DNA from 3 places in the Notoacmeibacter ruber genome. Region 1 is predicted to be linked to each of the others. Evidence: predicted binding sites of a transcription regulator. Region 1 holds the regulator's gene; each other region holds the start of a gene.

Region 1 (9,803 bases):
GTCAACGAACTGGCCACGACACTGGAACAACGGCTTCGCGAAGGCGATGAACTTGCCGCAATTGCTGGTGAACTCGGCCTTTCCGTCCAGACGGTCACCGACCTGAAGCGGGACAGCCAGAACCAGTCGCTCGCAGCCAATGCCGTCGAGGCCATCTTCGGCGTACCCAGTGATGGGGCGGGCAATGTGCGCGCTGCCGACGGCCAGACCTACATCGTCTTTCATGTCGCCGATGTCTTCCGTCCTGTCGCAAGTGGCGCGGGCGCGGTGGCCGACAGCGAGCAGACGGCATTCAGCCGGGCTGTTAGCGATGATCTGCTGCGGCAGCTCGTTGATCGCCTCGAGACAGTCTATGCACCCCAGATCGATCAGGGCGCAGCCCAGCGCGCATTGAGTTACTAGGATCGACAATGACTGATGCAATGAAGCCGCTGATCGCCAAACTGGCCGATGGCGCACCCCTGGACCGCAAAGAGGCCTCCAACGCATTTTCCATCATTATGGATGGCGAAGCGCATCCTGCCCAGATCGGCGCATTTCTCATGGCGTTGCGACTGAGGGGTGAAACCAAAGACGAAATCGAGGGCGCCGTCAGAGCGATGCGCGAACGGATGAGCCCTGTCCAGGCACCCGCGGACGCCATCGATATCGTCGGCACAGGGGGGGACGGCTCGGGCAGCTATAACGTCTCGACAGCCGCCGCCTTCATCGTGGCCGGTTGCGGCGTACCGATCGCCAAACACGGCAATCGGGCGCTTTCCAGTCGCTCAGGCACGGCCGATACATTGGCAGCACTGGGCATCAATATCGAGATCGGTGCCGGCGAGATCGCGCAATGCATAAAAGAGGCTGGGATCGGCTTCATGTTTGCGCCCAATCACCACGCTGCGATGCGCCATGTCGGGCCGAGCCGCGTGGCGCTCGGCACACGCACGGTCTTCAATCTCGTCGGACCGATGTCCAATCCAGCGGGTGTCAGGCGTCAACTGATCGGCGTCTTCTCTCCGCAATGGCTCGAACCGATGGCAAAGGCTTTGCGCGAACTCGGCTCTGAAAAACTCTGGATTGTCCACGGTAGCGGACTCGATGAACTGACGACCGCCGGAGAAACCGAGGTCGTCATCCTCGAGAACGGCGAAATCTCGCGGCGTCTCCTGACGCCGGAGGATGCCGGCTTGCCTCGCGGCAACCCCGCCGACCTCAAGGGCGGCGACGCCGAACATAATGCCGAAGCACTCCGCAGACTGCTGGACGGCGAGAAGAGCGCCTATCGCGACATTGCGGTGCTGAACAGCGCAGCCGCACTGGTTATCGCAGACAAGGCAAATGATCTCCGAGAAGGCGCAGAGATCGCCGCAGCGTCGATTGATGAAGGACGGGCCGCGGCAACTCTCGACAGGCTGGTCGAGGTTTCCAACCGCGAAAGCGCTGAGACATGACCGATATCCTGAAGAAGATCGAAGTCTATAAACGCGAGGAAATTGCCGCGGCAAAAGCCTCGATCTCATCCGACGAAATCAGACGACGCGCGATGGAGGCCGCCCCTCCGCGTGATTTTGCCGGCGCTTTGCGAAAGCGCATCGCGGAAGGTCGCCCCGGCCTCATCGCCGAGATCAAGAAGGCGAGCCCATCCAAGGGCCTCATCCGACCCGATTTCGATCCGCCCGCCCTCGCCGCGGCTTATGCGGCAGGCGGTGCGGCCTGCCTGTCGATCCTGACCGACCGGCCCTCCTTTCAGGGCCACCCCGATTATCTGACCCAGGCGAGGAGGGCCTGCGAGCTGCCGGCGCTGCGCAAGGACTTCATGTTCGAGCCCTATCAGGTCTATGAAGCACGCAGTTGGCAGGCCGACGCCATTCTGATCATCATGGCCAGCCTCTCGGACGATGAAGCGCTTGCGCTTGAAGAGACGGCCCATGAATTGGGGATGGCCGCGCTCATCGAAGTGCATGATGAAAACGAATTGGAACGCGCACTTCGCCGTCTCTCATCGCCTCTTATCGGCGTCAACAATCGCGATCTGCGGACATTCGAAGTCACTCTCGAAACATCAGAGCGGCTGGCGGAGATGGTTCCTGACGACCGTATCGTAATTGCAGAGAGCGGCATCGCCACGGCCGATGATTGTGCACGCCTGTCGCGCCATGGTATCGAATGCTTCCTCGTCGGTGAGAGTCTCATGCGTCAAGCCGATGTGACGTCGGCGACGCAACGACTGCTCGCCCGCGCTCAGGCAGGTGCGACGGTATGAGCGAAGATGAACTGACCCATCTGGCCGCATCGGGCGAAGCCAATATGGTCGATGTCGGCGACAAGGCGGAGACAGTTCGCACCGCCGTTGCAGGTGCCACCGTCACAATGAAGCCCGAGACCCTCCGGATCATCCTCGCCGGCGATGCGAAGAAGGGCGATGTCATCGGCACGGCGCGCATTGCCGGCATCATGGCTGCCAAGCGCACCCACGAACTGATTCCCCTCTGCCATCCGCTAATGCTGACCAAGGTCGCCGTCGAAATCGAGCCCGATCAATCCTTGCCGGGCTTGCGCATTCGTGCGCTCGCACGATTGACGGGCAGGACCGGCGTCGAAATGGAGGCGCTGACTGCAGCTTCCGTCACGGCTCTCACCATCTACGACATGGCCAAAGCCGTCGATAAAGGCATGCGAATCGGCGACGTGACTCTCATTGAAAAGACCGGAGGCAAATCCGGCGACTGGCGAACGGAATAGGACGATCCATGGCGTTGCTCCCGGTTGACGAGGCTCTTTCACGCCTTCTGAAGCAGGCATCCCCCTTGTCTGCCGAGACGGTCGCTCTTGACGCTGCGGTGGGACGCATTCTTGCATCGCCGCTTCATGCGAAACGGACCCAGCCTCCCTTTGAAGGCTCCGCCATGGATGGCTATGCCGTGCGGGCTGCTGATCTCGATCCGGATGGCGTGCCCTTGGAACTGATCGGCGAATCGGCCGCCGGACACCCCTTCCCTGGTTCTGTCGAACCGGGCCAGACTGTGCGGATTTTTACCGGCGCGACCATGCCGGACGGCGCCGATACGGTTCTGATGCAGGAAAATGCCGAACGTATTGACGACAAAACCGTCAGACCGACCCAAAAGGAACCGGTGGGACGGCATGTAAGGCCTGCCGGCGTCGACTTTTCCGAGGGCGATCTGATGCTGGAAAGCGGAACGAAACTTGATTTCGCTGCCCTCTCCCTCGCTGCCGCAGCCTCGCATCCCACCGTCGACGTCCACCGCAAGCCGCGCGTCGCCATTCTCGCCACGGGCGACGAACTGAAAGCGCCCGGCGAAAGCCTCGCTCCCGGTCAGATCATCGCTTCCAACACGTATGGCATCTCCGCAATCGTGAGCGAGATGGGCGGCGTTGCACTCGATCTGGGGATTACGCCTGATAAGCCTGCGGCCCTGCAAGCCGCGATCGACAAGGCTCAATCGCAGGACTGCGACGTCATCGTGACGCTGGGAGGAGCTTCGGTCGGTGACCACGATCTGGTGCAGAAGGCCATGGTCGACGCTGGTATGGTCCTTGATTTCTGGAAGATCGCGATGCGGCCCGGAAAGCCCCTCATGGTGGGGCGGCTTGACGGCATTCACGTCCTGGGCCTGCCGGGCAATCCTGTCTCCTCCATGGTCTGCGCGCACCTCTTCCTGCGCCCTCTTCTGTGCCGGCTTCTGGGCTCCACTTACAAACCGAAGACAGTGGCGGCCCAATTGACCGCACATCTCGAGGCCAATTCCGGTCGCCAGCATTACATGCGCGCCTCGGCCTCCTATGATGGCGACTGCTGGACGGTCGAACCGGCCGGTTCGCAGGATTCCTCCCTCCTCCGCGTCATGACCATCGGCAACGCGCTCATTGTTCGCCCGCCGCACGCGCCAGCTGCTGAACCTGGCGAAAAGGTACTTGTCGACCTCTGGCGCTGACCTTACCCTGCGGGACCTACTTGCAGAACATGAGAAGAACAGATAGTGTCTGTTCATTCTATGTATCGCTTTGATTCTGCGAGGCGCAGCGATGTTGACTAAGAAACAGCGTGAACTTCTTCTCTATATCGACCAACGGTTGAAGGAGACAGGCATTCCACCGTCCTTCGACGAGATGAAGGATGCGCTCGATCTCGCATCGAAAAGCGGCATTCACCGACTGATTACGGCACTGGAGGAGCGTGGTTTCATCCGCCGTCTGCCGAACAGGGCGCGTGCGCTGGAAATCATCCGTCTGCCGAATACGGCTGCGCCGGGCGGCAATACGGGTTTTCGTCCCTCTGTCATCGAAGGCAGTCTCGGCAAGAAGAAAGAAGCGCCCTCTTCTTCGGGTCCTGGTCGCGGCCCGTCTGAGGCCGCCAATGAATCTGGCATCAGTGTTCCGGTCATGGGCCGCATCGCCGCGGGTGTTCCGATTTCCGCTATTCAGCAGCAGACCGACAGTATCGCGGTTCCGCCATCCATGATCGCCGGCGGCGTTCATTACGCATTGGAAGTGCGCGGAGATTCGATGGTCGAGGCGGGTATCCTCGACGGTGACACGGTCATTATCAAGGATGGCACCGTTGCTGATCCGGGCGATATTGTGGTCGCTCTCGTCGATGACGAGGAAGCGACGCTGAAGCGCTTTCGCCGCAAGGGAGCCTCCATCGCACTCGAGGCAGCCAATCCCGCCTATGAGACGCGAATCTTCCCCCCCGATCGGGTCAAGGTGCAGGGTCGCCTTGTCGGCCTCCTGCGCCGGTATTAAGGCGCGGCTCGGCCCGCAGCGATTTTCAGGGTTTGTCCTTGTCTCCAGACGTATCGCGTTTGCGCGGAGTCCAGTCTGGCAGGCCGCGGGCGGGGCGGCTCCATCGCCTGGCATCGTGCCAGGGCATCGACATGTCTTTGAACGAATAGCTGACGCTCCAGCCGCCGCCCTCTTTTCTCCACAGAGCGGCGGAGCCGTGTTTGGCCAAATCCATGCGATCGATCGTAAGGGTCGGTGAACGCGTGGAGCATCGTCCGGCCTTGGGCTGCGTCGTGTCCCCAATGACGATAATGGCGGCGCGCCCGCACCATGACGCGCGATCCTCCGCATATTTCAGCCATATGATGGGGAGGCTGTCGGGTGGGTCGTAAAGACAAAGGCGTTCGCTGCAGAAGAAACGCTCGTCAGATCGTGCGATCATAGGGGCGCCACTCGGTTCGACAACTTTTTGGGGACCGATGAGACGTTCAGCGCCGAGCGCAGCCATCCACTGATCGCCGACAAAGTTCGATAGTCTCGCCCGATTGGAGATCATCGTACCCTCGGCACCCGCCAGCGCGACGGCGCGCCCATTATCCAGAATGAAACCGGCGGGCCTCTCGCCGGTCCCCAGCAGGCCGAGGCCGATGATCGCGAACGGAAGTGCTGTCCAGCGCAGGGCGGTCTGCAGGACGGCAAACAGGGCCAGAGCGATTGTCAGAAGCATAACGCCTTGGCCGGCGACGAGCCCGGCACGATCGGGGGGCGAGATTTCCGAAACAAATCTGGCGATCCATAGCATCGCCTCGATGCCCTCACCCATCAGTTTGAGAAACGGTGCTTCGAGTCCGAACGGCATGAGCAGAAGCGAAAGAACGGCCATCGGCATGACAAGGATAGAGATAACCGGCGCCGCGAGTAGATTGCCGAGCGGTGCGAGCGGCGCGACCCGCTGGAAGTGCCACAGCGCGAAGATGGTCGTGGCGGCGCCGGCAATAAGCGTCGTGGCGAGAATACCCGCTCCGAAACGAACCGGTAAATTCAGCAGGCCTGCACCGGCACGGCTCTCGCGGGCGAGGTGTCGCCGCCTCTGCCAGAGGCTGTGCGAGCGATACGCCGCGATGAGCGCGGCGGTCGCCGCGAAAGACATCTGAAAACTCGGCCCTATGACCTCGTGAGGCGCAATCAGAACCACCAGAACCATGGCCAATGCCAGGTTGCGCATGGTGATAGCGGTACGGTCGCACAACAGCGCCGCGAGCATGATCGCCAGCATGATAAAACTGCGCTGTGTAGCGATCGCCGCGCCGCTGAGCACAAGATAGCCACCAGCCGCCAAAAGACCTCCAGCGGCCGCCCATTTACGGATGGAATACCGCGCCGCCATTGTTGGAAACAGGGCAAGGGCAAGCCTGATGGCGCCGATGACCGTGCCCGCAGCGAGGGCCATATGGAGGCCGGAGATGGACAGAACATGCGCCAGGCCGCTAACCCGCAACGCTTCGCGTTCGTCGTCCCCGATCGCTGCGCCGTAACCGGCAATAAGAGCGGATGCGATGGCTGCGCTCGGCCCGTTGAGAACCATCGCGATCCGTCGGTCGATCGTCTCGCGCAGCCGATTGACCCTTGCCTTCACCTGTTCCGCCATGTCGGGCGAAGGCGCTATCTTCACCCGCTCCATTTTTCCCAGGGCGAAACCGATGGCACCCAGCCCGTCGAACCATGCATTGAAGGAAAAATCATATCCGCCAGGTCGGACTGGCCCGGATGGCGGCAGCAATCGTGCGCGTAACCTCACCACCTCGCCCGCTTGGGCCTCGGAACTGCCTCCGCGTATGGTCACGCGCACCTTGTCAGGCGCATAGCGCAACTCCGGTCGGGTTGTTTCCACGACCGAGAGAACCAGCCGTCGGCGCCCATCTCCCAGCCGTTCACTGTTGAGAATACGCCCCGTGAGCACTGTCGCGACGGGTGAGCCGAGGGTCTGGTGATTGCGGAAGGCCACATGCATTGCAGCGGTCGCGGCGCCCGCAAGCATGGCGAACAGCAGCAGAAAAATCGCGCCACTCATTCGCCCCCGCCGGACAAAAGCGATAGCCAAAGCGGGCGTGCCTATCGCGATGAGCTGCCAGTGCTCAAGGGGAGCGCGCATGGCGAAATAGAGAAACGCTCCGCTAGCGAAGAGAAGTGCGGAAGCAACGAAGAGGCTGCCTCGTTCGGTTTCCTCTATCAGAAGCGATCGGGCTTTTCGAAACGTCCCGCGCAAAGCTTGGGCCATTCGTTGCGCCGAATTCGTCGAACGTTTCTCTATGCCTGGTTCGAATGAGGATCTCGCGTCAGTCGCCGGGTCGCCGCGCAGGTGAGAGACGACGCCATCGACGAGCCGCCGTTCATCGATATCTCGCTGCCCGGAAACAGGGTTCATGCTCATATCGCCTCATCCGCGGCTCGGCCTTGCACCGCCGCAGACCTATGCTACACGGGCGGACCGGCCTTGCAAAAATCCGAAGGCCGAATGTCATCAAAGCAGTCCGAGATTTTATGACCGATAAAATTGTCACGCGCTTCGCCCCTTCGCCCACCGGCTTCCTTCACATCGGAGGCGCCCGCACGGCTCTTTTCAACTGGCTCTTTGCGCAAAGGCACGGGGGAACGATGCTGCTCCGTATCGAGGATACGGACCGCGCCCGCTCGACCGAAGAAGCGACGGCGGCCATTCTCGAAGGGCTGTCCTGGCTTGAGCTCGGATGGCAGGGAGAGCCGGTCTCCCAATATGAATGCGCCGGACGCCACCGCGAGATCGCCCAGCAGCTGTTGGAGGCAGGACAGGCCTACAAGTGCTTCGCCACGCCTGAAGAACTCACCGAAATGCGCGAGCAGGCGAAAGCGGAAAAGCGTCCGCCACGCTATGATGGTCGCTGGCGCGACCGCGACCCTGCCGAGGCACCGGAAGGCGCACCCTACTCCATCCGCCTGAAGGCCCCGCGGGATGGCGAAACGATCGTCAGAGACAAGGTGCAGGGAGATGTCCGTTTTCCCAACAAGGATCTGGATGACTTCATCATTTTGCGATCGGACGGGAATCCGACCTATATGCTGGCCGTGGTCGTCGACGATCATGATATGGGCGTGACCCATATCGTTCGTGGCGACGATCACCTGACCAATGCTGCTCGCCAGACTCTGATCTATCAGGCCATGGGTTGGGACGTCCCCGTCATGGCGCATATTCCGTTGATCCACGGCCCGGACGGAGCGAAACTCTCCAAGCGGCACGGCGCACTTGGCGTGGAGGCGTACCGCGCCATGGGCTACCTGCCGCAAGCGCTGCGAAACTATCTCGTGCGACTTGGCTGGAGCCATGGCGACGATGAGGTCATGAGTCTCGATCAGATGATCGAGTGGTTCGCGCTGGAAGATATCAACAAGGGCGCCGCCCGTTTCGACTTCAAGAAGCTCGAAGCGCTGAACGGTCAGTATATGCGGGCGGCAGACGCCGATGAATTGACGCAAACACTGCTAGAGACGCTGCCCCACCTGCCCGGCGGGCCCGAATTAGCCGAGAGGCTCGACGATAGTCGCAAGGAACAGCTTCGCCTCGCCATGCCCGGTCTGAAGGAGCGAGCCAAGACACTTGTCGAACTCGTCGGGGCCTCTGAATTCATCGTGGCGAGCAGACCTGTCCCGCTGGAAGAGAAGGCCGCCCAGCTTCTGGATGCGGATGCAAAGGCACTGCTTTCCAGGCTGGAGCCGCAACTTCAGGCAGTTGATAACTGGGCACCCGAACCGTTGGAGCAGGTTATTCGGGACTTCGCCGAAGCCGAGGAACTGAAGCTCGGCAAGGTGGCGCAGCCGCTCCGGGCCGCGTTGACCGGGCGGGCGGTATCACCCGGCGTCTTTGACGTGATGGTGGTCCTCGGTCGCGACGAATCCCTTGCTCGGCTTGGCGATCAGACGAAGGGGTAGAGCGACCTATCGTGTTGCAGCGCAAGCGAAACGGAGTCGATTGCTTGGCATGGTCTCACAAATAGGATAGTCAGTGCGCAACCCTGCCTTTGGTGCGGCGCAACAAGGTGCGGGAGGAGGTGTGCAAGAACGTGAGGATTTTTTATGAGCGATAAAAAAGCGAAACTGGAACTGGGTGGCGAAAGCTACGAGTTCGGTGTTCATTCCGGCACACTCGGTCCCGACGTTGTGGATATTTCATCACTCTACGCATCGACCGGTGCTTTCACCTATGATCCGGGCTTTACGTCAACTGCAAGCTGTGAATCCGACATCACCTTCATCAACGGTGAAGAAGGCGTCCTACTGCATCGCGGCTACCCGATCGACCAACTCGCCGAGAAAGGCTCGTTCCTCGAGGTCTGCTATCTGCTGCTCTACGGCGAATTGCCGAACAAGGAGCAGATGGAAGATTTCGAATATCGGGTAACGCACCACACCATGGTGCACGAGCAGATGAACCGGTTCTTCTCCGGCTTCCGCCGTGATGCGCATCCGATGGCGATCATGTGCGGCGTGATTGGCGCGATGAGCGCATTCTACCACGATTCCACGGATATTTCCGATCCCCGTCAGCGGATGATTGCGTCGCTCCGCATGATCGCGAAGATGCCGACAATCGCCGCAATGGCTTTCAAGTATCATATCGGCCAGCCCTTCGTTTATCCGAAGAACGACCTTTCCTATGCCGGGAATTTCCTGCGCATGTGCTTCTCGGTTCCCTGTGAGGAGTACGAGGTCAATCCGGTCCTGGCCCGCGCCATGGATCGCATCTTCATCCTCCACGCCGACCACGAGCAGAACGCGTCGACATCGACCGTTCGTCTCGCAGGTTCGTCGGGTGCCAACCCCTTCGCGTGTATCGCGGCCGGTATCGCCTGCCTCTGGGGTCCCGCACATGGCGGCGCCAACGAAGCGGCGCTCAACATGCTGGCCGAGATCGGTTCGGTCGATCAGATCCCGGAATACATCAAGCGTGCAAAGGACAAGAACGATCCCTTCCGCCTGATGGGCTTTGGCCACCGCGTCTACAAGAACTACGATCCGCGCGCCAAGATCATGCA
Region 2 (9,803 bases), 900 kb from region 1:
AAGCTCATGCCTGGAATATTGCCAATGAGTTCGCGCTGGCCCGTCTCCAGTTGCAGCAGATAGACCCGCGGCTGACCGTCCGCATAGGACATGTAGGTCACTTCCTGACGGTTCGGCGAAAAGCGGGGCGTCAGTACGATCTGGCCGCCCTTTGTCAGATAGCGCAGGTTCGCGCCGTCCTGATCCATAATGGCAAGGCGCTTGTTGCGATTGTCCTTCGGGCCGCTTTCGTCGACGAAGACCACCCGCGTATCGAAATAGCCGTCTTCGCCGGTCAGCGCCTTGTAGATCGTATCGGCGATGATATGCGCCACGCGCCGCCAGTTATCCGGCGTCGTGAAAAACTGCTCGCCGATAATCTGAGACTGCCCGTAAGTATCCCAAAGGCGGAATTCCGCACGCAGTCGCCCGCCATCCGGCACAATACGGCCCGTGACGAGCGCCTGCGCGTCGATTGCCGTCCAGTCCTGAAAACGGGGCGACTGATCGGGATTGTCGATCTGCTGGATGAACGCCGCCTTGTCGATCGGCCGAAACAGACCGGATCGTGCAAGGTCGGCAGCGATCACGTCGGTGATCTGCTGGCCCAAACCATCCTGGCTGAGGAAATCCGTGATCGCGATTGGCAGCGGCTCCACCGTACCGCGATTGACGTCGATTTCGACGACGGCCCGCGCCGGCATGCTCAGCCACAAAAGGGCTGCCGCGATCAGGCCGAGTCGGGAGATGAGACGATATAGATGTTTCATAAAGGGTATGAAGTCCTCTAGCGGATCAGAAGAACATGTCGCGAGGATCGAAATTCACGATCACTTCGCGCCAGGTTTCGTATTTGCCCTCAGGCACCCGTAGGCCCTGAACGTCACATTTCTGAATGGCGCGCACGGCGCTTCGGTCGAACTGCGCATTACCGGACGATGTCGTTACACGCGGAGCGCCTTCGAGCTTGCCATTCTGGTTGAGCGCGAATTTGACTGAGACACGCAGATTGTCCGCATCCACGATACCGGCATCGATGCTCCAGCAATTGCCGAGCTGATCGCGCAGGGCCGCCATTTCAGAAGCGGAAAGTTCCGGCGCATTGGTGCGGCTGGCGCCCGCTCCCGCCGTCTGGGCGCTCGCTTTCGCACCACCGCCCTTCTCTTCCTGCTTGTTGATCAAAGCCTTGATCTGGTCGTCCAGCGCCTTGGCTTCAGCCACCTTCTTGGCCTCGGCTTCCGCCTTTCGCTTGGCTTCCGCTTCCGCCAACTCCTTCTGGCGGCGCTCTTCTTCCTCGGCAGCCTGGCGTTTTTCCTCTTCGGCCTTCTTCTTGGCCTCTTCGGCGCGGCGCTGCTCTTCCTGCTGCTTACGCTCCTGTTCGGCCTTTTCCAGAAGCTCGGCCACCGGATCGACTTCAGGCTCGGGCTTCGGTTCGGGCTTGACCTCCTTCACCGGCTCCGGCTCGGGTTCGGCCTTGGCCACCTCGACCGGCTTTTCGGCAGGCTTCGGTTCCGGCCGTTTCATCGGCAGCGGCGGCGGCGCTGCCGGTGTGGAGTTTTCCACCTTCCGCTCCGACGGAGCTGCGTCGGGCGAGTTGTCGAGGTCGGCCGTGTTACGGCCGATATTGACGGCGTCGGGGCGCGGCTCAGGCGTTTCCATTTTCTTCGGCGCAGGCGGCTGCTCCTTGTCCGCCGTTCGCTCGCCCTTGACCAGCTGGTTGAGATCGTTCTCCGAAATCGCGGTCACCGAAATCGCTTCATCAAGCTCGAACGGCTTCGGGGAGGAAAGCGAAACGAGCGCAAACCCCAGCACGCAGAGATGGAGAAGTACCGATGTGGCGAGACCCGTCTTCATGCGATGGCGTCAGCCGTCCTCCTGAACGGTCACCAGACCCACATTGGTGAAACCGCCTGCCTGAATGCGCGCCATGACACGCATGACGCTGCCGTAATCAATGGCCCGGTCGCCGCGCACGAAGATGCGTGCATCGCCCTTGGCGTCCTTGATGGCCTGCAGCTTCGGCACGACTTCGTCGAGCTGAAGCTCGGTTTCCTGAAGGTAGATGCGCCCTTCGCCGTCGACCGAGACCACCAGTGGCTCGGTCTCGCTGTTCATCGGCGCGGCGTCCGTATTCGGCAGGTCGACCGGTACACCGACCGTCATCAGCGGCGCGGCGACCATGAAGATGATGAGCAGCACGAGCATGACGTCGACCAGCGGCGTCACGTTGATTTCCGAAATCGTACCGGTGCGCGAACGACGGCGGCGCCTGTTGCGTCCCTGAAATCCGGCTGCGGAGGGTCCGCCCATTGCCATGGCTGCCTCCCTTTAGGCTGCCGCCTGCGCGGTGCTGCGATTGGCGGCCGAGCGTTCGTCGATCTGCCGTGAAAGAATGGCCGAGAATTCGTCGGCAAAGCCTTCCATCCGTCCGCCGAGCTTGTTGGCGTCGCCGGAAAGCTTGTTGTAGGCCATGACGGCCGGGATAGCCGCGACAAGACCGATGGCCGTCGCCAGAAGCGCTTCGGCGATGCCCGGCGCAACCACGGCCAGCGATGTCTGTTTCGAGGCGGCAATCGCCTGGAACGACGTCATGATGCCGACGACCGTGCCGAACAGGCCAATAAACGGCGCGGCTGAACCGATTGTCGCAAGGAAGCCGAGGCGCCCTTCGAGGCTCTCCATCTCGCGCGCCAGGGCAAGGTCCATCGATTTGTCGATGCGGCTCTGGAGCGGCGCGGGGCTGCGTGCGCCCCGTTCGAAACTCTTCTTCCACTCCCGCATGGCGGAAACGAAGATCGTCGCCATGCCGGAGGTCTTGCGATCCGACAGCGTGCGGTAAAGCTCTTCCAGCGACTGGCCCGACCAGAAATTATCCTCGAAACGGTCCATTTCGCTGCGCATGCGGCGATATGACAGAACCTTCTCCACGATAATCGCCCAAGTCCATATCGATGCAAGGATCAGGCCGATCATGACGAGCTTGACCACCCAGCCGGCCTGCATGAAGAGGTCGATCAGTGATACATCACCACCTGGTGCGGCCAGTGCCACCTGTTCCATGTCTCAATTCCCCTGAAGTTCGGACAGCGGGCTGGCGGGGTTAACGCCGGATATGAAAGGCCACATGTCCGTTTTCTGGCTTTTCTCGTGTAAATTTGGCGAATGGAAGGCGTTTGGCCTCACTTCGCCTTTCTAAAACAAGGTTAACAGGCCGTGGTTAATGGCCCGTTAGGATTTCATGTCCGAATTGTGGCGACTCGCGCTCAGGACACGTCCTGCTGCGTCCGGGCAAAAGCCTCCCGCCATGCGGATGGCAAACGGCGCGGCCGCCCGTCCCGACCGATAATCGCGGCATGCACTTTCGCTTCGATCAGAGGCGTCTCTGCCCGGAGGATGCGCTGATCCATCGTAACCCGCGCACCGGACTGTTCGGCGATCGTCGTTTCCACCGTCAGCACATCGTCCATACGCGCCGGCGAACGAAAATCGATCTCCATCCGGCGAACGATCCAGACAAGCGCTTCATCATCCGATCGCGCCATCAATTCATTGTGGTGGATGTCGTGAAGGCGCAGAAAGTCGGAGCGCCCGCGCTCCAGAAACTCCAGATAGCGCGCATGATAGACGACCCCGGAAAAGTCGGTGTCGGCATAATAGACACGGGCCTCCAGACGATGGATGCCGTTCTCGATCCGCCCGGCAAGAGCGTGGTCTTCGCCTGCTGAAGGCTGAGCCCGGGATCCATCATGATCGATCATCGCGTTTTCCTTCTTTCGTCCCTTTGCGCCGATCCCGCCAGACGATCTGTCGGAGATACACCAGATGCCATTTCGATCCGCAGGGCTCAAGTCTGCCCGACCTTCGGCCACCGGCGCTCAGTTCGATGAACCGGCACCACCCAGTTCTAGCAGGACGATTTCAGGTGTTACGCCGATCCGGACCGGCAGGATCGACATGCCGATCCCTCCGGTGATGAGAAGATCGCGCCCCTCTTCCTGATAGTGCCCATAGCGGTAATCCAGTTCATGCCTGATCCGCGGCACGACGGGCGCCCAGCCAAAGGGGGCGATCTGTCCGCCATGCGTATGACCCGAAAGGGTAAGGCTCACACGATCCGGCACATCGGGAAAGATATCCGGTTCATGCGCCATCAAAAGCACCGGCGCCTCGTCGTCGGCGATCTTTGCCATCGTCGCGGGCAGATCGGCGCGGCTGAAGGCCCTTGGTCGTCCGTCGACCATTTTGGTATAGCGTCCCATCTGGTCGCCCAGCCCGGCCAGCCAGAAGGCTTCGCCGTCGGTATCGAGGCGCTCGACGTCGTTTTCGTAGACCTTGATCCCCGCACTCTGAAGCGCCTGCCGCGCCGTCGAAGGGCTGTCCTCCGTAAAGTCGGAGATCGGATCGTCTCCCCAGTCGTGATTGCCGAGGACCGCATGGACTCCAAGCGGCGCCTGCAACCTGGAAAGCTCCGCGCCCCACGCTTCGCTCGGCACCTGTCCCAAAGAGAGATCCATGCCGGAAAGATAATCGCCGAGGAGAAGGTGGATATCGGGTTTGAGCGCATTCATCGCATTCACGATCTTGCGAATGCGCGATGGGCCCACCCAGGGCCGGCAGGCATGAAGATCGCTCATCAGAACCGCTCGCAGACGCAGTTCGGGCGGCCAGCCGGGCGGCGTGATTGCATAGCGCTGCACCTTGAGCCGCACGAATGTTTCCGCGGCCACCGCCGATGTCGCGGCGAGCCCGACAAGGGCCGCTCCCCCGAGAATTTTAATCGCTGCTCGCCTGTCCGGCATCACTCATCCTCGAACAGACCGGGCTGAGCAGCAGCCACGGCCTTCGGCGCGGGCAGACCGATATGGGTCCAGGCGCCCGCCGTCATGATACGGCCGCGCGGGGTCCGCTGGATGAACCCCTGCTGGATCAGATAGGGCTCGATAATGTCCTCGATTGCATCACGCGGCTCGGAAAGCGCCGCCGCGATGGTCTCGATACCGACAGGACCGCCACCGAAATGGTTCGCGATGAGAAAGAGATAGCGCCGATCGAGAGCGTCCAGTCCGCGGCTGTCGACTTCGAGACGTCCAAGCGCCTCATCCGCGATCTTCGCGTCGACAGCCTCGGCTTTGGCGACCTCTGCAAAATCCCGGACCCGGCGCAAAAGCCGGCCGGCGATGCGCGGCGTGCCGCGCGCACGGGTTGCAACTTCCCGCGCGCCGTCATCGGTCATTGGCAGACCCATCAATCGTGCGCCACGACGGACGATCTTCTCCAGTTCCTCCGGCGTGTAGAAATCCAGCCGGACGGGAATGCCGAACCGGTCACGCAGCGGCGTCGTCAGAAGGCCAAGCCGCGTCGTGGCCGCGACCAGCGTAAAACGCGCCAGATCGATCTTGACGCTCCGCGCCGCCGGACCTTCACCGATGATGAGGTCGAGCTGGAAATCCTCCATCGCCGGGTAAAGGATTTCCTCGACCGCCGGATTCAGACGATGAATCTCGTCGATGAATAGAACGTCCCGGTCCTCCAGATTGGTCAGCAACGCAGCGAGATCACCTGCCTTGGCAATGACAGGGCCGGATGTCGAACGGAAATTCACGCCGAGTTCGCGCGCCATGATCTGCGCCAGGGTCGTCTTGCCGAGACCGGGCGGACCGACGAACAACACGTGGTCGAGGGCCTCGCCGCGGCTCTTTGCGGCCTCGATAAACACCTTGAGGTTAGCGCGCGCCGCTGCCTGCCCGACAAAATCGTCGAGCGTTTGCGGTCGAAGCGCCGTATCGACGTCCTCGCCGCGCTTCTCGGCATCGATCAGGCGGTCAGGCTGGCTCATGAGAGGCTCCTCTTCGATCTATTCCGGTATATGACCGGCAGATAAAGGACCGACCAGACCAAAATGCTCGCTGGCAAGCCGAGAGGCAGGACAATAACGAATAGAACATATCCTCCGTCATACCCGCCCAGCAAAAATGCGTAAGGGATAGCGAATAGAATGACAGGACCGGCCACGGCAGCGATGAATGAATACAAGATTGTACGCCTGAATATATCCACGGCCAAGCCAACCAAAAAAGCGGGCAAGAGCCCAAACATAAAACAAAAATAAAACAGATCAAAACTCAGATAATCGAAGGACAGGCCCTTTCCGCTCGTCATTTGATCCAGAGCCGCCATCAAAAAACTGATCAGAACACCAAAAATGGGACCCAGGACGGAATATAGAAACGTCACTATTCCGGGCGGGAAGCCCGCACTCTCTCTCATCCAATATTCTCAGCAAACATGGAAATAGGGAGTCTTGAACCGGGGGAGGCCGCGCCTGCACTGATCGGTGGCGATAGAATTCCTTCTCAAGACGCCAGTTCCTTCAGGCCAAGCCGGATGAGCTTGGCACTGTCCGCCCCCTCGCCGGCCTCCTTGAGAGCAGCCGAGACCGCCGCGGCAGCCTGATCGCGCCCATAGCCGAGATTGGTCAGTGCCGAAACGGCATCGGCCACCTGCGCCGGCGCAACCCCCTCGCCCAGCTCCTGCGACAGGCCGATATTCGGCGCAAAATCGCCAGCAAGCGCCGGTGCGCGATTCTTCAATTCGCTGACGATACGCTGTGCGACCTTCGGCCCGACGCCCGGCGCGCGCGCCACCATAGCCTTGTCCTGAAGCGCGACAGCGTTTGCCAGGTCGGAGGCTGCCAAGGTGGAGAGGATCGCCAATGCCACTTTCGCGCCGACGCCCTGCACCGTCATCAACAGACGAAACCATTCCCGCTCAAGACCGGAAGAGAAGCCATAAAGCCGGATCATGTCCTCGCGGACGATCGTCTCTATCTGCAACACCGCCGCTTCACCCTCATGCAGAGCGGAAAGGGTGCGCATCGCGCAATGAGCGACGTAGCCGACGCCATGCACATCCAGAATGACGTGATCATCAGCAATCTCATCGACCGTGCCTTTCAACCTGCCGATCATGCCGCGCCTGCCTTCAGCAAGGCCCTGCGCGCCGCATCGCCCACCCGATTATTGGCATGACAAATGGCGATGGCGAGCGCGTCGGCGGCATCATCGCTATCGTATCGGGCCTTCGGCATCAGCACGCGGAGCATCATCTGGATCTGCTTCTTGTCGCCATGGCCGACGCCGATCACCGCTTTCTTCACAGCGTTCGGCGCATATTCGGCTACCGGCAATCCGGCCCGAGCGGGCACCAGCATGGCGATGCCACGCGCCTGACCGAGTTTCAGCGTGGCTCCCGCATCCTTGTTGACGAAGGTCACTTCGACGCTGGCTTCATCCGGCCGCTGCGTATGCATCACTTCAGTCAGCCCGTCATGGAGCTGGCAGAGACGGCTGGCCAGATCGGCCTTGCCATCGGAGGTGATCGTCCCCGCTGCGACAAAGCGTAGCGACGAGCCGAGGCTTTCCACCACGCCCCAGCCCATCCGCCGGAGGCCGGGATCGATGCCAATGATTCGAATCGGTAATTGCGCCATTGCGGAACTCTGCTTCATGGCGAACAGCATCGCCAGACAATGTGAACAAAAAAGAAACAAAATCCACGAAAACAGCGTCAAACATGTCTTCGGGACACCATAATGCTTGACCAATGCGGCTGACAGGATGGAAAGCGGATCATGCCAGACCTTCCGATCCTGTGGGCTATCCTTCTTGTTGCCGGTCTCGTCCGAGGCTTTGCGGGATTCGGCTCGGGCATGATCGCCATACCATTGATCAGCCGCATCGGCGGCCCCGCCGTCGCCATTCCGTTGTTCTGGGCGATCGACAGCCTGCCGTCGCTCGTCATTCTGCTTCCGGCACTCCGCCAGGTTGCATGGCGGGCCGTTCTGCCGATCGCGGCTGGCTTCGCGGCCACCGTCTATCTCGGCATCTGGTATCTGAGTGTCGGGGATCCGGACCAGCTGCGCCTTGTCATAAGCGGCTTCATTCTCGTCGCCGTCCTCGTTCTGTGGAGCGGCTGGCGTTACTCCGGGCCGCGCCCCGCAACTTTGTCAGCGGCAGTCGGCATGGTGTCGGGTTTCTTTGGAGGGGCGACCCAGCTTTCGGGCCCGCCGGTCGTGATCTACTATCTGAGCAGCGCGGATGCTCCCGCCCAAGTCCGAGCGAACATCATCGTTCTGTTTGCGATCACGTCCGTTTTCTCCGGCATTGGGCTGATAGCCGCCGGATTGGTCTCGATGTCATTGCTACTGACGGCCGTACTGGTCGCGCCCGCTTATATGATCGGGCTACTCGCCGGACAGAAGATCTTCCATCTGGCTGACGAACGCCATTTCCGGCGTGTCGCATTCCTGCTGATTCTGACCGTCGGCCTGATGACACTGCCGTTCTTCGACGGCGTCATTTGAGAGCGGTTTCAGCGCCCGAACGCCGTCCGCAGGAGATCGATCTGCGCACCGACCGGATTCTCGGCATCCGAATCGGCCTCATCATCTTTTGCGCCATAGAGCTCGGCATCGACGCGCTGGACAAGGCGTTGAAGCGAGAGCGAACGGTCGACGAGATCAAGAAACTCTTCGCTGAGACTGTCCCAGCCCGGCGCCTCACGATCGGAGACCGCCGCGTCGAGATTAACCTTCTGCTTCTCCTTGGCCACCTGTTCGCGGGTCATCTCACCGGCATTGGCGGCGCGCTGAAGAAGAAGCCAGGACGCAATCTGCATGAGGCGCGTCGTCAGGCGCATCGATTCGGCGGCATAAAGGGTCGCCGGAATTCGATCGAGGCCCTTTGCGGAACGTCGTCCCTCGCCATCCAGATAGCTGGCGGCATCCTCGACGAGCAACATGCCAGTCGCGTAGAGCTCGCGAAAGGAATCGGAAAAGATCCGCCGTTCGGCCAGCCGGATCGTTTCGCCCGTGGTGGTCTTGCTCTCGTTCATTGCTGCCCTGTCCGCCGCTCGATGCCCCCGCAATGCCGTCCCTTGGTCATGCGGTCGAGGGAAATTGACCGATGTGCGTCACGTCGGCAAGCTTAGCCTTAAAGAAGAGTTAATGCCGGGGGAAAGCGGGGAGTTCCCACTCTTTTTGCTGGCGGGCAAAAAAAAGGCCGTCCCAAGGGAACGGCCGAAAAGTCTTACAGGGAGCGTCAAACGGAAGGAAAAGACCATCCGGATGAAACCGGCGTGAACCGGATGAGTGCAAGATGACCTGAAAAGGTTAACGAAGACCTAACAGGAGTCGATTTATCAACCTTCTTGTGTCGCACTATGGAACTTATCAGCGTTCCGCTCACGCAATCCGGCGCTAGGCCTCGTCCTTCGATCGGTCGCGAAGTTTGAATTTCTGGATCTTTCCGGTGGAGGTCTTCGGGATTTCCTCGAAGATGAAATCTTTCGGCACCTTGAAACGCGCCAGGCGCTCGTAGCAGTGCTGCTTGAGCGCTTCGGCGTCCGGCTGGTGACCGGACTTCAGTTCGATATAAGCAATCGGCGCTTCGCCCCATTTGTCATCGGGCCTTGCGACCACCGCACAGGACGCCACCGATTCATGCTTGTAGAGCGCATCCTCGACCTCGATCGAAGAGATGTTTTCGCCGCCGGAGATAATGATGTCCTTGGAGCGGTCCTTCAGTTCGATATAGCCATCCTCGTGCATCACACCAAGATCGCCCGAGTGGAACCACCCGCCCTCAAAGGCCGATTGGGTCGCCTCTTCATTCTTCAGATAGCCCTTCATGACGATATTGCCGCGAAACATCACTTCGCCAATGGCCTGACCGTCAGCCTCGACCGGCTCCATCGTGTCGGGATCGAGCACGCCAAGATCTTCAAGGCCGGCATAGCGAACGCCCTGACGGGCCTTCTTGGCCGCG
Region 3 (9,803 bases), 320 kb from region 1:
CTGGATGCGCGACCCATCGCAACCCTCTCGATCGAGGCACAGGAACGCCACGAACGGCGTGAGAAGGTCTATCGGGACGACTGACGGCTGAAATGCCAAGTCTCTATGATTTCGAAGAGGGCGTCGGTCCATGACCGATGCCCTTTTTCTCTTTCGCCGTGCGCAACGTCGTCAGGCCACGTGACGCTGCGACTTTGCTATGGCAAAGAGGATGGATCGGGATTCGCCATCCGGTTTTGATCCGAATGGCCGAAGCGGGGAAGGCGGCGTGACGGCCAAGCAGCAAGCGGCAACGGAGCGGTTTTATCCAACGCCCATGATCGACGAGACGATGCAGCCCGGCCCGGTGGCAAGGCTGCTGATTTTCGCTGCGGTGCTTACCGCAGCCTCTGTCGCCTTTTTTCTCTTCCGCGAACAATTGGAGGAGCCGGTTCTTCTGGCGTTTCTCGGCCTTCTGGCGATGATCGGCGTCGGCTATCTTTTTGCCACCGTGGTCGGAATCGTGAAGATTGCGCCGCGTTCCGCCAGCGACGAACTGTCCCGCGCCTTCGTCGATACGATGGAGCATGGGCTGATCGTCGCCGATGGAAGGGGCCGGATCATCTATGCCAATCGTGCTTGGGCCGCGCTGACAGGGGCGGTTGACGCCAAGGACATTCGTACGCCGCGTGCGCTGCTTGGCGACGAGCCCAATGCCGGTCCCACGGTGGCTCGTCTGGAGAAGGTCCTTTCCGATGGCAAGTCCGGGGAAGGGGAGTTCCGCCTTGCTACTGCCATCGCCGCGGGTGCCGAACCTGTCCCGCACTGGTATCGGCTGCGGGCGCGAACCTTCCAGGTGCCGGGTCAGCGCAAGCCTGCCAGCGCATGGCAGTTGATGGATATCACAGACGAGCGGGCCGAACAGGAACGCTTCTTTCAGGAATTGCAGCACGCGATCGATCATCTCGACCACGCGCCTGCGGGCTATTTTTCGACAGATACCGACGGCCGACTCACTTACGTCAATGCCACGCTCGCCGAATGGCTTGGCTTTGATCTCGGAACCTTCCTGCCGGGCCAGGTCTCTCTGGCGACGATCGTGGCCGGAGACGGCATGGCGCAGATTCGCTCGGTCCGCGCACCGGCAGGTAATACGCGGGATGCCGTCCTCGATCTGGATCTCGCCACAGTGGACGGCGCAGCCTTGCCCGTCCGGTTGATGCATCGCGTCACCACCAACCGGGACGGCTCGGTCTCAAGTGCACGCACCATTGTGCTGAACCGCACCTTTGCACACGATGTGACGGCCAACACGGGCGCGGCGGAAGCGCGCTTTACCCGATTCTTCAATTCGACGCCGATGGCGATTGCATCGGTTGACGATTCGGGACGCATCGTCCGCACCAATGCTCCTTTCCTCAGCCTCTTTGCAGGCCTTGTCGACCAGGCCGCGCTCGATCGGGACGTCTCGTTCGAAACGGTCATTGCAGACGATGACGTGCCGGCCTTCCGCAAGGCGTTGGAACTGGCCCGCGAAGGACAGGCCGATATCGCGCCGCTCGAAGCCTCCATGCCGAACGCGTCCGATCGCCAGCTTCGCTGTTACATTCATGCGGTGGTTGATGCCGGTACAGCCGAGGGCGAGGAAGAGGCCCGGCGCGAAGTTGCCATCGTCTACGCCGTGGAGACAACGGAACAGAAGGCTCTTGAGCAGCAGATGCTGCAGAGCCAGAAAATGCAGGCGGTGGGCCAGCTTGCCGGCGGCATCGCCCACGACTTCAACAACGTTCTAACTGCCATCATCATGGCGACCGATCTGCTGCTGATCGACCATCGGCCAACCGATCCGTCCTTCCAGGACATCATGAACATCAAGCAGAATGCCAATCGTGCTGCCTCGCTTGTTCGGCAGTTGCTGGCCTTCTCGCGCCGACAGACATTGCGGCCGGAGGTTCTTGATCTGACGGACGTCATGGCGGATCTGCGTATGCTGCTGACCCGCCTTGCCGGCACGAAGGTGAACGTGAAGGTCGAGCATGGCCGCGATCTGTGGCGCGTCTTCGCCGATCTCGGACAGTTCGAGCAGGTCATCGTCAATCTGGTCGTCAATGCGCGCGACGCCATGCCGGAGGGCGGCACGGTCACGGTCCGCACGCGCAATATCTCCGAGCCGGAGAGCCGCGCCTTCGATTATCGCGAGCTGGAACCTGCGGACTACGTCGCGATCGAGGTGCAGGATACGGGCACCGGGATTGCGCCCGACGTCATCAAGAAGATCTTCGAGCCCTTCTTCACCACCAAGGAGGTCGGCAAGGGCACGGGCCTCGGCCTTTCGATGGTCTACGGCTTCGTCAAGCAGTCGGGCGGCTTCATCTATGCCGATTCGGAAGAGGGAGACGGCACGACATTCCGCATCTTCCTGCCGCGCTATGTACCGGCCGCCGTCGCAGATATCGCCGAGAGCGATGTGCCGCATACCGCTGCCGAGACGCCCGCACCCGCCAAGGCCGAAGCGCAGTCGCAGCGCGAAGATCTGACAGGAACCGCGACAGTCCTTCTTGTGGAAGACGAAGACGCGGTCCGCATCGGTAATGTGAGAGCTCTGTCGACCCGCGGTTACGATGTCCACGAGGCTTCAACAGGTGTCGAGGCTCTTGAAATCTTCGACGAACTCGACGGCCAGGTCGATATCGTGGTGTCCGACGTGGTTATGCCGGAGATGGACGGGCCGACGCTGTTGCGCGAACTGCGCAAGCGCAACGACACCGTCAAGTTCATCTTCGTCTCCGGCTACGCCGAAGAAGCCTTCGCCAAGAACCTTCCCGAAGACGCCGCTTTCGGATTCCTGGCCAAGCCCTTCTCGCTGAAGCAGCTCGCCGCAACCGTCAAGGAAATGCTCGAGAAAGACGATTGACGCTGGAACGACAGGAGAACAAAAAATAATTCTCCTACGAAAACAGTGTCTTAATGACCTTGAAAAAAGAGAACAAAAAGGATACAGATAAGTATAGGACAGCCTGATAGGCGGGCTAACGAAGCAAGGGCACGGGTGTTAAAATGGCGCAGAATTCGTTGCGATTGGTCGAGGACAAGACTGTGGACAAATCGAAGGCGCTGGACGCGGCCCTTTCTCAAATCGAGCGTTCATTCGGCAAGGGCTCCATCATGCGGCTCGGCCAGAATGAACAGGTGGTTGAAATCGAGACAGTGTCGACCGGCTCGCTCAGCCTCGACATTGCGCTTGGTATTGGCGGGCTTCCAAAAGGCCGCATTATCGAGATTTATGGCCCAGAAAGTTCGGGCAAGACCACGATGGCGTTGCAGACGATCGCCGAAGCCCAGAAGAGCGGGGGCATTTGTGCCTTCGTCGATGCGGAACATGCGCTCGATCCGGTTTATGCACGCAAGCTTGGTGTGGCACTTGAGGATCTGCTGATTTCTCAGCCCGATACAGGCGAGCAGGCGTTGGAGATTGCCGATACGCTGGTCCGCTCTGGGGCGATTGATGTTCTGGTGGTCGATTCGGTCGCCGCGCTCACGCCGCGCGCCGAAATCGAAGGTGAAATGGGCGATTCTCTGCCTGGCATGCAGGCGCGTCTGATGTCTCAGGCGCTTCGCAAGCTGACAGCGTCGATTTCGCGCTCCAACACCATGGTGATCTTCATCAACCAGATCCGCATGAAGATCGGTGTCATGTTCGGCTCGCCCGAAACGACAACGGGCGGCAATGCTCTCAAATTCTATTCGTCGGTCCGTCTCGACATTCGCCGCATTGGTGCGGTGAAGGATCGTGACGAGGTTGTCGGCAACCAGACGCGGATCAAGGTGGTCAAGAACAAGATGGCCCCGCCGTTCAAGCAGGTCGAGTTCGACATCATGTATGGCGAGGGAGTCTCCAAGACCGGTGAGTTGATCGATCTCGGGGTCAAGGCCGGCATTGTCGAGAAGAGCGGATCGTGGTTCTCGTATAACTCTCAGCGTCTCGGACAGGGAAGGGAGAACGCCAAGGAGTTCCTTCGGACCAATCGGGAGATTGCCGACGAGATCGAAATGGCGCTTCGCCAGAATGCGGGCCTGATTGCCGACGGCCTTCTGGCCGATCAGGGCGGCGACGATCTGGATGAAGCCTCCGAAAGCTGAGGCCCTTCGCCTTTAGCGCCATGGCTGACGAAAGGCCCGTTCTCATGAGCGGGCCTTTTCGGTTTTACCCATTGATTCGCCGCCCACTTTGCCTGCGGATGCGGATCGCCGTGGACAGGCACCGGCTCTCCGTCTAGAACGCCGCTAATCCATAATCCTGCCGGCCTCGCCGGCGCCAGAACCGAGGATAGCATCGCATGAGCGGCGTCAATGAAATCCGGTCCACCTTTCTGGATTTCTTCGAGAAGAATGGCCATCAGAAAGTGGTGTCGGCACCGCTCGTTCCGCGCAATGATCCGACCCTGATGTTCGTCAATGCCGGTATGGTGCCGTTCAAGAACGTCTTCACCGGTCTCGAACAGCGTCCCTATTCAACGGCGGCCTCGTCGCAAAAATGCGTACGAGCAGGCGGCAAGCACAACGATCTCGACAATGTGGGCTATACGGCACGCCACCACACCTTTTTCGAGATGCTCGGCAATTTTTCCTTTGGCGATTATTTCAAGGAGCGGGCCATCGAACTGGCCTGGACCCTGATCACGAAGGAATATGGCTTGCCTGCGGATCGTCTTCTGGTCACGATCTACCACGATGACGAGGAAGCTGCCGGCCACTGGAAGAAGATCGCCGGTCTTTCCGATGATCGGATCATCCGCATCGCGACCTCCGACAATTTCTGGTCGATGGGCGATACCGGCCCCTGTGGGCCGTGCTCTGAGATATTCTTCGATCATGGCGAAGGCATTCCGGGCGGTCCTCCCGGAAGCCCGGACGAGGATGGCGATCGCTTCATCGAGATCTGGAATCTCGTCTTCATGCAGTTCGACCAGATCGAACCGGGAAACCGCATTCCGCTGCCGCGTCCCTCGATCGATACCGGCATGGGGCTGGAGAGGATTTCGGCCGTTCTGCAGGGCGTTCACGACAATTACGAGATCGACCTCTTTCGCGCCCTCATCGGTGCGTCGGCACAGTTGACGGGCGTCGATCCGGATGGCCCCCAGAAGGCGAGCCACAAGGTCATTGCCGACCATTTGCGGGCTTCGGCCTTTCTTGTTGCCGATGGCGTGCTGCCTTCCAATGAGGGGCGGGGCTACGTGCTGAGGCGGATCATGAGGCGTGCCATGCGCCACGCGCAGCTTCTCGGCGCGCAGGATCCTCTGATGCACCGTCTGGTGCCGGCCCTTGTCCGAGAAATGGGGCAGGCCTTCCCGGAGCTGGTTCGTGCTGAAGCCTTGATTTCGGAGACGCTGAAGCTTGAGGAAACACGCTTTCGCACGACCTTGAGCCGCGGACTCGGTCTTCTGGAAGATGCAAGCGCTGCTCTCGGCAGCGGTGACGTCCTTGCCGGAGAGACGGCTTTCAAACTGTATGACACATATGGCTTCCCTCTCGATCTCACGCAGGACGCGCTTCGGCAGCGCGGTGTCGGCGTCGACCTCGAAGGTTTCAACGCAGCCATGGAGCGCCAGAAAGCGGAAGCGCGCGCGGCATGGTCGGGTTCGGGTGAGGCTGCCGACGATCAGATATGGTTCCGCATTCGCGACGAACTGGGTGCCACGGAATTTCTTGGATATGAGACCGAGCAGGCCGAAGGCGCTGTCTTGAGGATTGTCCGCGACGGGCAGGAGGTCGAAAGCCTGTCTGCCGGCGAAAGCGGCTTTCTGATCCTCAATCAGACCCCTTTTTACGGAGAATCCGGTGGCCAGGTTGGCGATACCGGCCGCGTGTCCGGCGAAGGCGTGCGCGCCAGCGTGAACAACACGCAAAAGCATGCTGATGGGCTGTTCGTCCACGCCGTGACGGTGGAGGAGGGCGCTCTGAAGCCCGACATGCCGCTGGAGTTGAGGGTGGACGGTGCGCGCCGCGCCGCAATCCGCCGAAACCACTCCGCGACCCATCTGTTGCACGAAGCGCTGCGTCAGACATTGGGCACCCATGTCGCGCAGAAAGGCTCGCTGGTGGCGCCCGATCGACTCAGGTTCGACTTCTCTCACCAGAAGCCGATCGATGAGGACGAATTGCACACGATTGAGCAGGTGGCCAATTCTGTTGTCGACCAGAACAGCTCGGTTTCGACCCGTCTCATGGCTGTTGATGACGCGATAGAGTCGGGTGCAATGGCATTGTTCGGCGAGAAATATGGCGATGAGGTCCGCGTCGTTTCCATGGGTGATCCTGCGGAAGAGGGGGGCAAGGCATGGTCTGTCGAGCTCTGTGGCGGAACGCATGTAAAGGCGACCGGTGATATCGGCTTGGTTCGCATCGTTTCGGAAGGTGCGGTCTCCTCAGGCGTCCGGCGTATCGAAGCGCTGACGGGCGAGGCGGCCCGTGACTATCTGCGACAGCAGGAGCACCGCTTGCGGCAGATTGCGGGGGCTTTGAAGACATCTCCCTCGGAAGCTCTTGAGCGTCTGAACGCTATCCTTGAGGATCGGCGCAGGATGGAGCGTGAACTGACCGAAGCGAGACGCAAGCTCGCTCTCGGCGGCGGCGGGGCCACCTCCTCGGACGCCGGCACGGAAACGATCGGCGATACGGCGTTTCTTGGCCGCATACTCGATGGTGTTTCTCCGAAGGATCTGAAACCCCTCGTCGATGAGGCCAAGCAATCTCTGGGTTCAGGCGTGGTCACCTTTGTTGGCCGCGGCGAGGATGGCAAGGCATCGGTGGTCGTTGGCGTGACAGCCGATCTCACCGAGAGGGTCGACGCGGTCTCTCTCGTTCGCGAGGCTTCCGCGGCTCTTGGCGGAAAAGGCGGCGGTGGCCGCGCTGACATGGCACAGGCGGGTGGACCGGACGCCGGAAAGGCCGAAGAGGCTCTGGAGGCGGTCCGCGCCGTGCTGCGGAGCTAGGTCCCTAGGTCCGCTCTACCTACTCGCCGGTCTCGTCATCCTCTTTCGGGGCGAAATTGGCGCCTCGGGAGATTTTGTGGCCGAAGGTGTAGCCGGTCTCGACCACGGCTCCACCGAACCGCCGTCGGAGTGTGTCGATCGTCTCTTCCGCTCGGGCGATGCGTTCGGCGCGAGGATCGACCAGATCGGGTGGGTCCGCATAAGTGTCGCTGATCAATTCCGCTACCCCGACGCCGATAAGACGAAAGGCTGTGCCGTCCGCCTCCCTTCGAAGCATGTCGAGCGCGGTATCGAAGATTCGTCCGGGTCGGCGGGTCGGATCGGCCAGTGTGCGATTGCGCGTTCGGCCGCGAAAGTCGGCGGTTTTGAGTTTGAGCACGACCGTCTGGCCGGCCAGCGCTTCCTCTTTGAGCTTGGCCGCAATTTTCTCCGACAGGCTGCGGAGGATCGGCACGAGTTCTTCGAGGGCCGAAATATCACTATTGAACGTCGTCTCGGACGAGAGGCTTTTGCGCTGCGTATCGGGCACAACCTTTCGGTCATCGCGGCCTTGCGAAAGCGCTTTCAATCGAACGCCTCCGCTGCCGTAGCGGCGAAGAAGCGTCTCTTCGCTCACTGCCTGAAGATCGCGCACATGTTCGATACCGTCCCGCCGGAGGGTCGCCTGGAACGCGGGGCCTACGCCCGGTAGCCGACCGACCGATTGGCCGGCCAGAAACTCCAGCGTCTCGCTCCTGCCGATAACCGAATAGCCACGGGGTTTGTCCAGATCGGAGGCCATCTTGGCCAGAAACTTATTGTGTGACAGGCCGACCGAAACGGTGATGCCGATATCGGCCTGTACGCGGTTGGCGAATGTGGCGAGCACATAGGCCGGCGGCGCGCCGTGTAGCCGTTCGGTCCCGGCAAGATCGAGAAATGCCTCATCGATCGAGACGGGCTGAACAAGAGGCGTCAGGTCTCGCATCATGGCGCGAATCTCCCGACCGACAGCCGCATATTTTGCCATGTCGGGTCGTACGACTGTGGCGTTGGGGCAGAGTTTCAGGGCCTTGAACATCGGCATGGCCGAACGGACACCAGAGATACGCGCCTGATAGCAAGCGGTGGTGACCACACCGCGCTTGCCTCCGCCGACAATGACCGGCACGCCGGCGAGCTCCGGCCGATCCCGCTTCTCGATCGAGGCGTAGAACGCATCGCAATCGACGTGGACCAGACTAAGCGTGCCGAGTTCGGGGTGACGCAGTAGGCGGGGCGACCCGCAGTGCGGGCATCGGCGCGTCTCAGATGTCTGCGTGCGAAGACAATCGCGGCATAGCCCTTTAGAGATATCGAGCATTATCGTCAGCGATCGCCTGTGAATACCGGCTTCAGATTAGCGCTGTGATGCTGTGAGACGCAATCGGTCTCGCCGATCAGAGACCCAACGCCTTGCGCGCCGCCTCGGCCGCGCTGGACCAGTCCGACGCGGCAACGATCCCTTGCGGGAGCGGGGGCATGAGTTCGCGCATTTGCCTGTGCGCCATGAGGTGGATGAGCGTTGCGTCCGGCAGAGATTTGGCAACTGAGATCAGATTATAGGCCATATCATCGATAAAGGCGACGGGCGCGTCACGCCCGCCATGCAGCAGGGCGACCGCCGGACCCTTCGCCTTTTCGGTCGTGACCAGAGGATAGAGAACGGAGAGAGACGTCAGGAGAGCTTCGCGCGCTTCGAAATGCTGGTGCGGCATGGCGGTCAGCAGGACGATCTGCGCGCTGTCGGCGAGCGGCTCCAGCGCCTCCGGAAAACCGTCTGCCAGGACCTGCCATTCATGCTGAATATCGAAGAAACGGGTGACGAGCGCCTCGACCTCTGTCTTGCTGGCGACCTCTCCCTTGGCATCGAAAATATTGCCGTTCAGGGCAAATGTCAGAGGGCGGAACGTGTAGCCCTCCGACTGAAGCCAGCGCATGAACGGGCCTAGAAATTCGAGAACGACTTCATCGACATCGAGAACGAGAAGGGGGCGGTGATCGTTTGCTATGGCCTCGATCTGCCGCCGTGTCTGAGGATCGTCGCTCAAGGTTGTCGGTCCCATTCATCCTGTCCGCCGGGCAGGTGTCGCGCCGCTTTGGCGACCCGCTCCGGCGATATCCCCGATTGGTCGCAAAACGCCATCAATGTCGGTTCGTGCGCCAGAATGAATTGCAGAACCCCGCCCAGAAAACCCGGTTCGGCGGCTGCTGTCCGGATACGGTCGATCGTGATCCCGGTCAGTGACAGGAAGCGTGGCAGAAGATCCGAATCTCCAGCGATGAAGCCTAGTGCCTCAATCGCGATCGCTTCGGCTTCGTTTGGCTCGTCTGCACCCATAACCTTACCCCCGAACCGGATCGGGAAAATCTGCTCCCGACATTCCGGTTGTTGATGGGATAGCCGCAGGTTTGCGTTTCATCAATCAAATCGCTCTATTCTCTTGCGGAAATAAGCTTTTGGGAATTGTAAAACGTCCGCTGAGGGGACGGTGGAGAAAGGTCGGCCATGACCAAAACCGTGATGATCGTCGAGGATAACGAGCTGAATATGAAGCTCTTTCGCGATCTGATCGAAGCATCGGGCTACGAGACCGTTCGTACCAGGAATGGACAGGATGCACTGGACCTGGCGCGCGAGCACCGTCCTGATTTGATACTGATGGACATTCAGCTCCCCGGGCTTTCGGGCCTCGAAGTCACGAAATGGCTCAAGCAGGACGACGAGTTGCATACCATACCGGTCATCGCGGTCACGGCATTTGCCATGAAGGGCGACGAAGAGCGCATTCGCCAGGGTGGTTGTGAAGC

What was found. Region 1 encodes LexA, which represses DNA repair genes until DNA is damaged. Its sites were predicted from a motif close to TGTTCNNNNTGTGTTCNG; they were not measured.
Region 2: ruvC (crossover junction endodeoxyribonuclease RuvC) is a predicted target of LexA. The motif match lies at 7,510-7,527, and genes of this name have one in related genera.
Region 3: recA (recombinase RecA) is a predicted target of LexA. The motif match lies at 2,962-2,979, and genes of this name have one in related genera.

What each region holds. Positions count from the first base shown of each region.
Region 1 covers NZ_RCWN01000001.1:1,439,721-1,449,523, forward strand. The annotation lists gene D8780_RS06810 (SurA N-terminal domain-containing protein) at 1-402, shown strand, start outside; gene trpD (anthranilate phosphoribosyltransferase) at 411-1,439, shown strand; gene trpC (indole-3-glycerol phosphate synthase TrpC) at 1,436-2,251, shown strand; gene moaC (cyclic pyranopterin monophosphate synthase MoaC) at 2,248-2,730, shown strand; gene D8780_RS06830 (molybdopterin molybdotransferase MoeA) at 2,739-3,944, shown strand; gene lexA (transcriptional repressor LexA) at 4,036-4,755, shown strand; gene D8780_RS06840 (ComEC/Rec2 family competence protein) at 4,781-7,012, opposite strand; gene gltX (glutamate--tRNA ligase) at 7,276-8,700, shown strand; gene gltA (citrate synthase) at 8,845-9,803, shown strand, end outside.
Region 2 covers NZ_RCWN01000001.1:2,337,134-2,346,936, forward strand. The annotation lists gene tolB (Tol-Pal system beta propeller repeat protein TolB) at 1-749, opposite strand, end outside; gene tolA (cell envelope integrity protein TolA) at 775-1,833, opposite strand; gene tolR (protein TolR) at 1,843-2,289, opposite strand; gene tolQ (protein TolQ) at 2,308-3,039, opposite strand; gene ybgC (tol-pal system-associated acyl-CoA thioesterase) at 3,243-3,737, opposite strand; gene D8780_RS11140 (metallophosphoesterase) at 3,855-4,778, opposite strand; gene ruvB (Holliday junction branch migration DNA helicase RuvB) at 4,778-5,815, opposite strand; gene ruvA (Holliday junction branch migration protein RuvA) at 6,333-6,947, opposite strand; gene ruvC (crossover junction endodeoxyribonuclease RuvC) at 6,944-7,486, opposite strand; gene D8780_RS11165 (sulfite exporter TauE/SafE family protein) at 7,610-8,341, shown strand; gene rcdA (protease adaptor protein RcdA) at 8,350-8,871, opposite strand; gene D8780_RS11175 (acyl-CoA synthetase) at 9,236-9,803, opposite strand, start outside.
Region 3 covers NZ_RCWN01000001.1:1,118,349-1,128,151, forward strand. The annotation lists gene dksA (RNA polymerase-binding protein DksA) at 1-84, shown strand, start outside; gene cckA (cell cycle histidine kinase CckA) at 212-2,893, shown strand; gene recA (recombinase RecA) at 3,037-4,119, shown strand; gene alaS (alanine--tRNA ligase) at 4,317-6,974, shown strand; gene D8780_RS05295 (DNA polymerase IV) at 6,994-8,316, opposite strand; gene D8780_RS05300 (hypothetical protein) at 8,393-9,058, opposite strand; gene D8780_RS05305 (DUF3572 domain-containing protein) at 9,040-9,333, opposite strand; gene D8780_RS05310 (response regulator) at 9,502-9,803, shown strand, end outside.